One region of the Streptomyces sp. NPDC059002 genome, then DNA from elsewhere that is predicted to be linked to it. Evidence: predicted binding sites of a transcription regulator. Region 1 holds the regulator's gene; the other holds the start of a gene.
The links. Region 1 encodes HrcA, which represses chaperone genes, less so after heat shock. Its sites were predicted from a motif close to TTNGCACTCNGNNNNNCNGAGTGCNAA; they were not measured.
Positions count from the first base shown of each region.

Region 2: groL (chaperonin GroEL) is a predicted target of HrcA. The motif match lies at 2,133-2,159, and genes of this name have one in related genera.

Region 1 covers NZ_JBHYJI010000024.1:39,189-46,122, reverse strand. The annotation lists gene hemW (radical SAM family heme chaperone HemW) at 1-216, shown strand, start outside; gene ACFWZ2_RS22170 (DUF3097 domain-containing protein) at 491-1,312, opposite strand; gene ACFWZ2_RS22165 (MBL fold metallo-hydrolase) at 1,348-2,091, opposite strand; gene hrcA (heat-inducible transcriptional repressor HrcA) at 2,298-3,314, shown strand; gene dnaJ (molecular chaperone DnaJ) at 3,315-4,451, shown strand; gene ACFWZ2_RS22150 (nitronate monooxygenase) at 4,611-5,711, shown strand; gene ACFWZ2_RS22145 (16S rRNA (uracil(1498)-N(3))-methyltransferase) at 5,708-6,448, shown strand; gene ACFWZ2_RS22140 (hypothetical protein) at 6,731-6,934, shown strand, end outside.
Region 2 covers NZ_JBHYJI010000017.1:3,788-10,721, forward strand. The annotation lists gene thrC (threonine synthase) at 1-959, shown strand, start outside; gene ACFWZ2_RS17545 (ubiquitin-like small modifier protein 1) at 1,061-1,336, shown strand; gene ACFWZ2_RS17550 (cold-shock protein) at 1,765-1,968, shown strand; gene groL (chaperonin GroEL) at 2,286-3,911, shown strand; gene ACFWZ2_RS17560 (alanine/glycine:cation symporter family protein) at 4,092-5,546, shown strand; gene ACFWZ2_RS17565 (esterase/lipase family protein) at 5,547-6,797, opposite strand.

The DNA of each region.
Region 1 (6,934 bases):
TCGGACGAGGACCGGCGCGTCGAGCGGGTCCTGCTGGAGCTTCGGCTTCGGGACGGGTGCCCGTTGTCGCTGCTGCGTCCTGCCGGGCTTGCCGCTGCGCGGCGGGCCTTGGAGGACGGGCTGCTTGAGAGTGTGCCCTTTGCGGGCGGGCGGGCCGTGTTGACGCTTCGGGGGCGGTTGTTGGCGGATGGGGTTGTGCGGGGGCTGGTGGACTGAGGGGCGGCCCGGTGCGGGGGGCTGGGGCGGGTGTCCTTTTCCGCCCTGCGGGCGGCCCTCTTACCCACCCGCTCCACCCGTATCTCCTACCCGTCGAGTTGAGGTCTCTCGTGGGGGCGGAGCGCCGCTGGCGGCTGCGGGTGGGTGGGAATGGCCGCCGCGGAGCGGCGGGGTTTGTTGTGCGGGGTGGCGTCCGGCGCCGAGCTTCGGGCGGGCGGGTGGGAATGGCCGCCGCGGAGCGGTGGGGAAGGGCTGGTTGAGGCCCCGGGGCCAGTTATGTCGTGACGAAGTCGATCAGCTCCTCCACCCGCCCCAGCAGTTCCGGTTCCAGATCCTTGTAGCTGCGCACCGAGCCCAGGATCCGTTGCCAGGCTGCCCCCGTGTTCTCCGGCCAGCCGAGGGCCGTGCAGACGCCCGTCTTCCAGTCCTGGCCGCGTGGTACCCGGGGCCACGCGGTGATGCCGACGGAGGAGGGCTTCACGGCTTCCCATACGTCGATGTAGGGGTGGCCGACCACCAGGGCGTACGCGTTGGAGACCTCCGCGGCGATGCGGGACTCCTTGGAGCCGGGGACGAGGTGGTCGACGAGGACGCCGAGGCGGGCGTCGGGGCCGGGTTCGAATTCGGCGACGATCGCCGGGAGGTCGTCGATGCCTTCGAGGTATTCGACGACGACGCCTTCGATGCGCAGGTCGTCGCCCCAGACCCGTTCGACGAGTTCGGCGTCGTGCCGGCCCTCGACGTAGATGCGTCCGGCGCGGGCGACGCGGGCCCGCGCCCCGGGGACGGCCACGGAGCCGGATGCGGTGCGTGAGGGGCGTACGGGAGGGGCTGCGGCGCCCGTGGCGGGGCGGATCAGGGTGATGGTGCGGCCTTCGAGGAGGAAGCCGCGGGGCGTCATCGGGAAGACGCGGTGCTTGCCGAAGCGGTCCTCCAGCGTCACCGTCGGCCCCTGCGCGGTCTTCTCGCAGCGGATCACCGCGCCGCAGAATCCGGTGCTCAGCTCCTCGACGACGAGGCCGGCGTCCGCCGCCACCTCCGGCACGGGCTTCGACTTCTTCCAAGGGGGCGTGAGATCGGCGGAGTACTGGCGCATTCTGCCGACGATAGGAAGAGCGGCCCGGCCGTCGGTCACGACACGCCGAAGCGGCCTGCCAGTGTGGCGCGCTGCGCACGGACAAAAGCCGCATCGACCACCGCACCGTGCCCGGGCACGTAGAGGGCGTCCTCGCCGCCCAGGTCCAGGAGCCGGTCGAGTGCCGCGGGCCACCGCTTCGGTACGGCGTCGGATCCTGCCTGCGGTTCGCCGGACTCCTCGACCAGGTCGCCGCAGAAGACGATCTCCGGGTCGCCGTCGGAGCCGGGGACGAGGACGGCCAGGTCGTGTCCTGAGTGGCCGGGGCCCACGTTGGCGAGCAGCACCCGCACCCCGCCGCCGAGGTCGAGTGTCCACTCCCCGCACACCAGGTGGTGCGGGTGGACCAGGAGGTCGGCGGCCTCTGCCGCCGCGTCCGGGGCCACGCCGTGTCGCACCGCGTCCGCGCGCAGTTCGTCGCGGCCCTTGTCGAAGACGGTGTCGATGCCCACCGCGCCGTACACCTCCACGCCCGCGAAGGCCGCGGCCCCGAGGACGTGGTCGAAGTGCGGGTGCGTCAACACGAGGTGGGTGACCCGTCGCCCGCCGCCGATGATGTCCCTGGCGCGGGTCCGCAGGGCCGCGCCCTCGGCCAGGCTCGACCCGGCCTCGATCATGAGGGCCGCGTCGTCGCCGACGACGAGGCCCGCGGTGCAGTCCCAGACCGGCAGGCGGCACCGCCCCGCACGCGGTGCGAGTCGTTCCCAGCCCGCCGCTTCCCATGCCAGCGCCACGTCCATACGGTGACGCTATCCGTACGGGCCGTGTTCGGCAGCCGCTGCTTGACACGCATGCGTGACTTCGGTGGGTCCGCCCTTGCCGGGGCCGTACCTCACGGCCGTACACTGACCCTTTGGTAGCTGGCACTCGCCCGCGGTGAGTGCCAGGCAAGGGGGCTCGGCTCGGCGGGGCTCGACGCGACGTACGACAGCTGGAGGTGTGCGCGATGCTCAGTGAACGCAGGCTCGAGGTGCTGCGCGCCATCGTCCACGACTACGTAGGCACCGAGGAGCCGGTCGGTTCCAAGGCGCTGACGGAGCGGCACAGTCTCGGGGTCTCCCCGGCGACGGTCCGCAACGACATGGCGGCGCTGGAGGAGGAAGGGTTCATCGCCCAGCCCCACACCAGCGCGGGACGCATCCCGACGGACAAGGGCTACCGCCTCTTCGTCGACAAGCTCGCGGGCGTCAAGCCGATGACCGCGCCGGAGCGCAGGGCCATCCAGAACTTCCTCGACGGCGCCGTCGACCTCGACGACGTCGTGGGGCGCACGGTGCGGCTGCTCGCGCAGCTGACCCGGCAGGTCGCCGTCGTGCAGTACCCGTCGCTCACGCGGTCGACGGTGCGGCATGTGGAACTTCTCTCGCTCGCTCCCGCCCGTGTGATGCTGGTACTGATCACGGACACGGGCCGGGTCGAGCAGCGCATGATCGACTGCCCGGCGCCGTTCGGCGAGACGTCGCTCGCCGATCTGCGGGCACGGCTCAACAGCCGGGTCGCGGGACGCCGCTTCGCGGACGTGCCGCAGCTGGTGCAGGACCTGCCCGAGGCCTTCGAGGCCGAGGACCGAGGCACCGTCGCGACGGTCCTCGCCACCCTCCTCGAGACGCTCGTCGAGGAGACCGAGGAGCGGCTGATGATCGGCGGCACCGCCAATCTCACCCGCTTCGGACATGACTTTCCCCTCACGATCCGGCCCGTTCTCGAAGCCCTCGAGGAGCAGGTCGTGCTCCTCAAGTTGCTTGGGGAGGCTACGGATTCGGGTATGACCGTACGGATCGGTCATGAGAACGCCCATGAGGGACTCAGCTCCACGTCCGTGGTCTCGGTCGGCTACGGTTCGGGCAGCGAGGCAGTCGCCAAACTAGGCGTGGTCGGACCGACCCGCATGGACTATCCGGGAACGATGGGAGCAGTACGCGCAGTGGCACGTTACGTCGGACAGATCCTGGCGGAGTCGTAAGTGGCCACGGACTACTACGCCGTACTCGGCGTGCGCCGCGACGCTTCCCAGGACGAGATCAAGAAGGCCTTCCGGAGGCTGGCGCGCGAGCTTCACCCGGACGTGAATCCGGATCCGAAGACTCAGGAGCGCTTCAAGGAGATCAACGCCGCGTACGAGGTGTTGTCGGACCCGCAGAAGAAGCAGGTCTACGACCTCGGCGGTGACCCGCTGTCCCAGGCGGGCGGCGGTGGCGCGGGCGGTTTCGGGGCCGGTGGCTTCGGCAACTTCTCGGACATCATGGACGCGTTCTTCGGTACGGCGTCGCAGCGTGGCCCCCGGTCGCGCACGCGCCGCGGCCAGGACGCCATGATCCGTCTGGAGATCGACCTCAACGAGGCCGCCTTCGGCACCACCAAGGACATCCAGGTCGACACCGCTGTGGTGTGTACGACCTGCAGTGGTGAAGGTGCGGCGCCGGGGACATCCGCTCAGACGTGTGACATGTGCCGCGGTCGCGGTGAGGTGTCGCAGGTCACGCGGTCCTTCCTCGGTCAGGTCATGACGTCGCGGCCGTGCCCGCAGTGTCAGGGCTTCGGCACGGTCGTGCCCACGCCGTGCCCGGAGTGCGCCGGTGACGGCCGCATCCGGTCGCGCCGGACGCTGACCGTGAAGATCCCCGCCGGTGTCGACAACGGCACGCGGATCCAGCTCGCGGGCGAGGGCGAGGTCGGCCCCGGCGGCGGGCCCGCCGGTGACCTGTACGTCGAGATCCACGAGCTGCCGCACGCCGTCTTCCAGCGGCGCGGGGACGATCTGCACTGCACCGTCACCATCCCGATGACCGCCGCGGCGCTCGGCACGAAGGTGCCGCTCGAGACGCTCGACGGCGTCGAGGAGGTCGACATCCGCCCCGGGACCCAGTCCGGGCAGTCGATTCCGCTGCATGGACGCGGTGTAACGCATCTGCGGGGCGGGGGGCGCGGTGACCTCATCGTGCACGTCGAGGTCCTGACGCCGACGAAGCTCGATCCCGAGCAGGAGCGGGTGCTGCGGGAGCTGGCGCAGCTGCGGGGGGAGGAGCGGCCCACGGGGCAGTTCCAGCCGGGGCAGCAGGGGTTGTTCTCTCGCCTCAAGGATGCGTTCAACGGGCGCTAGCGCCTTGAGCGGTGCTTAGTCCCTCGGCGACGGGTTTTCATCCCGTGCCGGGGGGCTTCGTCGTTTCGCCTGCGGGCCGTGGGGGTTGCTCGCGCAGTTCCCCGCGCCCCTTACGGGGCACGATTCGGTGGGCTGTGAAGGACGTGGCACGATGCCGTTATGTCCTCCGCACTGACCGATCTCTGCCGCCATCCGATCGTGCAGGCGCCCATGGCGGGTGGCGCCTCGGGGCCGCAGTTGGCCGCCGCCGTCGCCGAGGCCGGTGGGCTCGGGTTCCTCGCCGCCGGGTACAAGACCGCCGACGGGATGTACCAGGAGATCAAACAGCTGCGGGGGCTGACGTCGCGGCCCTTCGGCGTCAATCTCTTCATGCCGCAGCCCGAGTACGCGGACGCGGCCGCCGTCGAGGTGTACCGCAACCAGCTCGCCGGTGAGGCCACCTGGTACGAGACGCAGCTCGGCGACCCGGACAGCGGGCGTGACGACGGGTACGACGCCAAGCTGGCGATCCTGCTCGACGATCCGGTGCCGGTGGTCTCCTTCACCTTCGGGTGCCCCACCCGCGACGTCTTCGACGCGTTCGCACGGGTCGGCACCTTCACCGTCGTCACCGTCACCACGCCCGAAGAGGCCCAGACCGCCCAGTGGTCGGGGGCCGACGCCGTGTGCGTGCAGGGCATCGAGGCGGGCGGCCACCAGGGCACCCACCGGGACAACCCGGAGACCGACGGCGCGGGGATCGGGCTGCTCTCCCTCATCACGCAGGTCCGCGAGACCGTGCAGATCCCCGTCGTCGCGACCGGCGGCCTGATGCGCGGCGCGCAGATCGCCGCGGTCCTCGCGGCGGGCGCGGACGCGGCGCAGCTGGGCACGGCGTTCCTCGTCACCCCGGAGTCGGGTGCGAACGCCCTGCACAAGCAGGCCATGACGAACCCGCTGTTCGTGCGGACCGAGCTGACCCGGGCGTTCTCCGGGCGCCCGGCGCGCGGCCTCGTCAACCGCTTCATGCGCGAGCACGGGCCGTACGCCCCCGCCGCCTATCCCCAGGTCCACCATCTGACCAGCGGGCTGCGCAAGGCCGCGGCGAAGGCCGGTGACGCGCAGGCCATGGCGCTCTGGGCGGGGCAGGGCCACCGGCTCGCCAGGGAGCTGCCCGCCGGACAGCTCGTGGAGGTCCTGGTGGCCGAACTGGCCGAGGCGAGGGCCGCGTTGGCGGCGGGCCCGCAGGACGGTTCGCAGACGCCGGGAGGGGCGGCGTGACCGCGCCCGTCTTCGTCGTCGAGCACGTCGCCGCGGGCGACGGGGGACGCTATGTGCTCGAAGGGCCCGAAGGGCGGCACGCGGTCTCCGTGAAGCGGCTGCGGGCCGGTGAGGACGTCGTCCTGACCGACGGTGCCGGGCGCTGGGCGCAGTGCGTGGTCCTGGACACCGAGGGCAAGGACCGGCTCGTCGTACGGATGGACTCCGTGCGCGAGGAACCGGCGGAGGCGCCCCGCATCACCGTCGTCCAGGCGCTGCCCAAGGGCGACCGGGGCGAGCTGGCCGTCGAGACCATGACGGAGACCGGTGTGGACGCCGTCGTGCCGTGGACCGCGTCGCGCTGCATCACGCAGTGGAAGGGCGAGCGCGGCCTCAAGGCCCTCGCCAAGTGGCGGGCCACCGCGCGCGAGGCGGGCAAGCAGTCGCGCCGGGTGCGCTTCCCCGAGGTGCTCGACGCGGCGTCCACCAAGCAGGTCGCCGCGCTGCTCGCGGACGCCGACTTCGCCGCCGTCCTGCACGAGGAGGGCAGCGCGCCGCTGGCCACCGCGGAGCTGCCCGCCGCCGGGCACATCGTCCTGGTGGTCGGGCCCGAAGGGGGCGTGGCGCCCGACGAGTTGGCGGCGTTCGCCGACGCGGGCGCGAAGCCCTACCGGCTCGGGCGCAGTGTGCTGCGTACGTCGACGGCGGGGACCGCGGCGACCGCGCTGCTGCTCGGCCGCACCGGCCGCTGGTCCTGAACGCCCGTCCGACGGCACCGGACTGATCCCGGCGCACCGGGGTTGAGCCGGATCCGGTCGCCGTGCGGCGCCGTCGCGGCCGTGCCGGGGCCCTGGTCTCCGGGGTCCGCCGAGATCACGAACGCGCGTCCAGGGGTGGACAGATGGCCGCAAGCGGTCTACCGCGGTGGCGCGTGCGGTGGCACTCTGCCCCCTATGGGGGCATTGAGGCGGTCAAGCGGCAGGGCCTTGCGGGTGCGCGGCAGGGCCTTACGGGTACGGCGTTCACGGATCCTGGGCGCCGTGGCGCTCGCGGGCGCCGCCGCGCTCGGCGTCACCGCGTGCGATCCCGTGGACGGCGAGCTGAACACCTCCGCGGTCGCGCTCACCACCGACGAGATGGGCACCAAGGAGCTGGAGCGGCAGCACGCCGACGTGTCGTGGCTCAGCTGCACCGCGAGCTTCGAGGACCGGGTCACGCCCAGGAGCGGTGAGCCGACGCAGGAC
Region 2 (6,934 bases), on a different contig from region 1:
GCAAGTTGTTCGTCAAGGACGACTCCGGCAACCCCACGCACTCCTTCAAGGACCGGGTCGTCGCGCAGGCACTCGAAGCGGCGCGCGCCTTCGGCTTCACCACGCTGTCCTGCTCCTCCACCGGCAACCTCGCCGGTGCCGTGGGCGCCGCGGCCGCCCGCGCCGGCTTCCGCTCCTGCGTGTTCATCCCGCACGACCTGGAGCAGGGCAAGGTCGTCATGGCCGCGGTCTACGGCGGTGAACTCGTCGGCATCGAGGGCAACTACGACGACGTGAACCGCTTCTGCTCCGAGCTCATCGGCGACCCGCTGGGCGAGGGCTGGGGCTTCGTCAACGTCAACCTGCGGCCCTACTACGGCGAGGGCTCCAAGACCCTCGCGTACGAGATCTGCGAGCAGCTCGGCTGGGTCCTGCCCGACCAGCTGGTCATCCCGATCGCCTCCGGATCCCAGCTCACGAAGATCGACAAGGGTCTCAAGGAGCTGATCGCGCTCGGTCTCGTCGAGGACAAGCCCTACAAGATCTTCGGCGCCCAGGCCGAGGGCTGCTCGCCGGTGTCCGCGGCGTTCAAGGCGGGGCACGACGTCGTACGGCCCCAGAAGCCGAACACCATCGCCAAGTCCCTTGCGATCGGCAACCCCGCGGATGGTCCTTACGTTCTCGACATCGCCCGGCGCACGGGTGGTGCGGTGGAGGACGTGAATGACGAGCAGGTCGTCGACGCGATCAAGCTTCTTGCCCGGACCGAGGGGATCTTCGCGGAGACCGCGGGCGGGGTGACGGTGGGTGTCACCAAGAAGCTGGTCGAGGCGGGGCTCATCGATCCGTCCCTGACCACGGTGGTCCTCAACACCGGGGACGGTCTGAAGACGCTCGACGCCGTCGCTGAGACGTCGCAGGCCACCGCCACCATCAAGCCCAGCCTGGATGCGTTCCGCGCCGCGGGTCTGGCCAGCTGACTTCCCCTGCGGGCCGGTCGTGGCTGGTCGCGCCCACGCGGCGGAGCCGCATATCGAAACAGCCCCGCGCCCCTGACGGGGCCTACCTTGAGGTGAATCCCATGAGCGTCAACGTCCGCATCCCCACCATTCTTCGCACCTACACCGACGGCAAGGCCGAGGTCGCCGCCGAGGGGGCCACCCTGGGTGAGGTCATCGCCGATCTGGAGCAGAAGCACACCGGTATCGCGGCCCGGGTCCTGGATGATCAGGGCAAGCTGCGTCGTTTCGTGAATGTGTACGTGAATGACGACGACGTCCGTTTTGAGCAGGGCCTCGAGACGGCCACTCCGGACGGTGCCGGGGTGTCGATCATTCCCGCGGTCGCCGGAGGCTGATCTTCCGCAAGGAAGTGCCCGCAGCGTTCAACCGAATTGCCCCCTCCGTGAGAGAAACGGAGGGGGCAATTCTGCATGGTTGAGCGCGGTACAGTTGGGAAGAGAGCTTCGCCGTTAGTGCCGAGCGCATATACGAAGTCGGCCCGGAGCCGACAAGAAGTAGCCAAAGTGTGCTGCCCATTTGGGCCCTTTGTGGCATATGTCGGGCCCGACTTGCCCTGTCTTCGGGCAGAATCTCCGCTTATTTCCGATCGCGCGTGCCCAGAATTCTCGTCCGATTGACCTGTTGCAGACGGCAGTTGGACAGATACATTCAGCCGCGGTCGACGCGTTCCGGCGCACACCCCCATCTCCAATGGGTGGTGGAGGTCTGACCCGGGTCCGCGAAGTGCGGTCCTGTGCAAGGGCCAGTAATAGGGGAGTTAGGCATGGCTCAGGGCACCGTCAAGTGGTTCAACGCGGAGAAGGGGTACGGCTTCATCGCGGTCGACGGTGGTGCGGATGTTTTCGTCCACTACAGCGCGATCCAGATGGACGGCTACCGCACCCTGGAAGAAGGTCAGCGAGTCGAGTTCGAGATCTCGCAGGGCCAGAAGGGTCCGCAGGCGGACATGGTCAAGCTCGCCGTCTAGCTCGGCGCGATCGGCCACCGACGCAAGCATCGCGAGGGGCCCGTATCCCGACAGGGGTACGGGCCCCTCGTGTGTGCGGGGGCGTCCGCGCGGGCAGCTCTGAGGCTGTCCGGGATCCGTAAGAGGCGCTTGCACTCGCAGGGGTCGAGTGCTAATCATTGGGCTTAGCACTCTACGAGTGAGAGTGACAGAACTTGGATCGGGCCGGTGAGGTCCGCAGACCGGGTGGGGCAAGGAACCACAAGGGCTGCAGGCCGTCCGTCGCGGGCACCAGTGCGGTCCGGATTTTCCACCCCTGTCCGGGAGGACCACTTCACATGGCCAAGATCATCGCGTTCGACGAGGAGGCACGGCGCGGCCTCGAGCGCGGCATGAACCAGCTCGCCGACGCCGTCAAGGTGACCCTGGGCCCCAAGGGTCGCAACGTCGTCCTCGAGAAGAAGTGGGGCGCCCCCACGATCACCAACGATGGTGTCTCCATCGCCAAGGAGATCGAACTCGAGGACCCGTACGAGAAGATCGGCGCCGAGCTGGTCAAGGAGGTCGCGAAGAAGACGGACGACGTCGCCGGTGACGGCACGACGACCGCGACCGTCCTGGCCCAGGCCCTGGTGCGCGAGGGTCTGCGCAACGTGGCCGCCGGTGCCAACCCGATGGCTCTGAAGCGCGGCATCGAGAAGGCCGTCGAGGCCGTCTCGGGCGCCCTGCTCGAGCAGGCGAAGGATGTCGAGACCAAGGAGCAGATCGCTTCGACGGCCTCCATCTCCGCCGCCGACACCCAGATCGGCGAGCTCATCGCCGAGGCCATGGACAAGGTCGGCAAGGAAGGCGTCATCACCGTCGAGGAGTCGCAGACCTTCGGTCTCGAGCTTGAGCTCACCGAGGGCATGCGCTTCGACAAGGGCTACATCTCGGCGTACTTCGCGACCGACATGGAGCGCATGGAGGCGGCCCTGGATGACCCGTACATCCTGATCGTCAACTCCAAGATCTCCAACGTGAAGGACCTCCTTCCGCTCCTGGAGAAGGTCATGCAGTCGGGCAAGCCGCTGCTGATCATCGCCGAGGACGTCGAGGGCGAGGCCCTGTCCACGCTGGTCGTCAACAAGATCCGTGGCACCTTCAAGTCCGTCGCCGTCAAGGCCCCGGGCTTCGGTGACCGCCGCAAGGCCATGCTCGGCGACATCGCCATCCTCACCGGTGGCACCGTCATCTCCGAGGAGGTCGGCCTCAAGCTGGAGAACGCCGGTCTCGACCTGCTCGGCCGCGCCCGCAAGGTCGTCATCACCAAGGACGAGACGACCATCGTCGACGGCGCCGGTGACAGCGACCAGGTCCAGGGCCGCGTCAACCAGATCCGCGCCGAGATCGAGAACTCGGACAGCGACTACGACCGCGAGAAGCTGCAGGAGCGCCTGGCGAAGCTCGCCGGCGGTGTTGCGGTCATCAAGGCCGGTGCCGCGACCGAGGTCGAGCTCAAGGAGCGCAAGCACCGCATCGAGGACGCCGTTCGCAACGCGAAGGCGGCCGTCGAGGAGGGCATCGTCGCCGGTGGTGGCGTGGCCCTGCTGCAGGCCTCCCAGGTGTTCGAGAAGCTGGAGCTCGAGGGCGACGAGGCCACCGGCGCCGCCGCTGTGAAGCTGGCCCTGGAGGCCCCGCTGAAGCAGATCGCCGTCAACGCCGGCCTCGAGGGTGGTGTCGTCGTCGAGAAGGTGCGCAACCTGACCGTCGGCCACGGCCTGAACGCCGCGTCCGGTGAGTACGTCGACATGATCGCCGAGGGCATCCTCGACCCGGCGAAGGTGACGCGCTCTGCCCTGCAGAACGCCGCCTCCATCGCCGCGCTGTTCCTCACCACCGAGGCCGTCATCGCCGACAAGCCGGAGAAGGCCGCCGCGGGCGCCGCTCCGGGCGGCATGCCGGGCGGTGACATGGACTTCTGATCCCTCGCGGATCGGCTGTCCTGAGCGCGTAGCTCGTACGAAGGGGCGGCACTCTCCTCGCGGAGGGTGCCGCCCCTTCGGCGTGTGCGCATGCCTATGAGCCGGCGTGCCTTTGCTCACCGTTTACCAAGGACTTAAGTCCCTGGCCCGGGTCTTTTGTCCCGGGTGAGACTTTTGCCCGTGAACTCCCTGGACTCCCTCATCCTGCAAGTGAACGACCGCTTGTGGACGTACCTCCTGATCCCGCTCGTCGTCGGCGCGGGCATCTGGTTCACCGTGCGGTCCAGGGCCGTGCAGCTGCGGCTGCTCCCCGAGATGTTCCGCGTGGTGCGCGAGAAGACGCCCGCGCGGGCCGACGGCCGCAAGCAGGTGTCGTCGTTCGGCGCGTTCACCATCTCCGCGGCCGCCCGCGTCGGCACCGGCAACATCGCCGGTGTCGCCACCGCCATCACGCTCGGCGGGGCGGGCGCCGTGTTCTGGATGTGGGTGATGGCGATCATCGGCGCCGCGTCCGCGTTCGTCGAATCCGCCCTCGCGCAGCTCTACAAGGTGCGCAACGCGAGCGGCGCCTACCGGGGCGGGCCCGCGTACTACATGCAGCGCGCGCTCGGGAAGCGCTGGCTCGGCGTCCTCTTCGCCGTCACCATCACCGTGACGTTCGGCTTCGTCTTCAACGCCGTGCAGTCCAACACCATCACCTCCGTCGCCACCGGATCCATGGGCGCCGGGGAGGCGGAGTGGTTCGCGCCGCTGGTGGGCCTGCTGCTCGCCGCGCTGCTCGGCCTCGCCGTCTTCGGCGGCGTACGCAGGATCAGCTCGGTCACCACCGTGCTGGTGCCCGTGATGGCCGTCATCTACCTGCTGCTCGGCACGGCCGTCGTACTCCTCAACATCGCTGATGTGCCGCGGGTGTTCGCCGACATCGTGGGCGGCGCCTTCGGAGTGCGCGAGCTGGCCGCGGGCGGCATCGGCGCCGCGATCCAGCAGGGCATCAGGCGCGGCATGTTCTCCAACGAGGCGGGCCTCGGCTCCGCGCCCAACGCGGGCGCCACCGCCGAGGTCTCGCACCCCGTCAAGCAGGGCCTCGTGCAGTCCCTCGGCGTCTTCTTCGACACCCTGCTCGTCTGCTCGATGACCGCCTTCATCATCCTGACCGCCAACCCGGAGCTGTCCGGGCGGCAGGGCGCGGACCTCACGCAGACCACGATGACGGACAGCCTGGGCGGCTGGGCCGGGCACGTGCTGACCGCCGTGGTCTTCCTGCTCGCCTTCAGCTCGATGATCGGCAACTACTACTACGGCGAGTCCAACATCCAGTTCATGACGCGCAGGCGCTGGGTGCTTCCGTCGTACCGCTTCCTGGTGCTCGGCACCGTCTTCCTCGGCGCGCTCGGCTCGGTCAGCGTGGTGTGGAACCTCGCGGACGTCTTCATGGGCTTCATGGCACTGGTGAACCTGCTCGCCATCATCCCGCTGTCGACGATCGCCTTCCGGCTCCTCGACGACTATCTGGCACAGCGCCGCGCGGGCCTGGACCCGGTGTTCACCCGGGACCGGATGCCGGGCCTGCGGGGCGTGCAGTGCTGGGAGCCGGACCGCTCCGGTGCGGAGAGGACCGGCTCCGGAGTCAGGTAGCTACGGCAGCCGGTCCAGGATCCAGGTGCAGAGTTCCTCGGTGATCAGGGTGTGGCCCTCGTTCTGCGAGGCGCACAGATACTCGTCGAGTTCGCTCTTCTCGGAGTCCGCGAACGGCTCGTAGAGCTTCTCGTGGGTGTCGATGTCGCGCAGGGCGACCGCGCTGGCCGTCGGCACGAAGCAGTGCGCGCGTTCATCGGCCGTCGAGCCGAGGCCGATGAACGCGGGGATCTTGTTCAGCTCGTCGGCGAGGATCCCGAAGCCCTCCAGGGTGCCGCCGGGGGCGCCGTCGATCTCGGGCAGGCCCGAGGTGCGGATGCGCGGCTTGCGCAGGGTCACCACCCGCAACTGCGCGACGAGTTGGTCCTCGCCCGCGGGCTGGGTGTAGAGGTGGGTGCCGGTGATGGCGAGGCCCCTGCCGTGGAAGGCGCGCTCACCGGGCGCGATGCCGTTGCCCTCGCCGCTCCGTACGCCGTTGGCCACGCCGATCTTCTTCGGCTTGGCGGGCCAGCCGCCGACCCGCTCCAACTCCGCGAGGAACGTGCCGCGTTCCTTGTCCGTCTCGGGGCTGTCCCCCCACTCCGCGATGTGCTGCCACAGGAGCTGGCGCGCGGCCGGGCTGTTCATCTGGTTCGAGAAGGCCGAGTTGAGGCGCCGGATGTAGTGGGCGAACGACTGCAGGGCGATCGGGATCCAGGCGCCGCGGTGCGGGCTGTCGTAGGAGAAGTACAGCTTGGTCTCGTGGTTCTCGTCGTCGTGCTCCATCTTGGCCAGCGCGTACCGCGTGACGAGCCCGCCCATGCTGAACCCGCCCACGACCAGCGGGTGCTGGCCCTTCCGCCGCGCGATCGCCTCCAGGATCGCGGCACGCGCGACATGGGCGTTGTCCAGGATCGAGGCACTCCGCTCGTCGAAGCCGAGCAGGACGACGTCGCGGCCGCGGGCCCGCAGCTCACTGATCAACGGGTACGGGCCGCGCTCCAGTACCTCCCAGGAGAAGTCCAGTTCACTGGGCCCGCTGTTGAACCCGTCGCTCAGGATGACAGGACGGGTCAGCCCCTGCTTGGCATCCGCGAGATACACCCAGGCCGTGCCGCCCGGCAGCGTCCACTCGTCGTCCGGCTCCGGCGCGGCCTCGGTGATCTCGCGGGGTCCTGGCGCGAGCGTGACATGCGCGGCGGACCGCCACGCCTCCGAGATCTGCTGCTCGGTGGGCTCATAGGGCTCGGTGTGCTCATTGCGCTCGGTCATGAAGGGTCCCCTCCGGTCGTGCCGCTGCGGTGATCCCCGCGTGGCCCTGACGTTCGGTGCCATCTTTGGTACGTCAGGTAGCCGCCGACAGACGGCCGCGGCAATCCGCGCGGGTGCCAGGGGCCTTTCGGACAGGG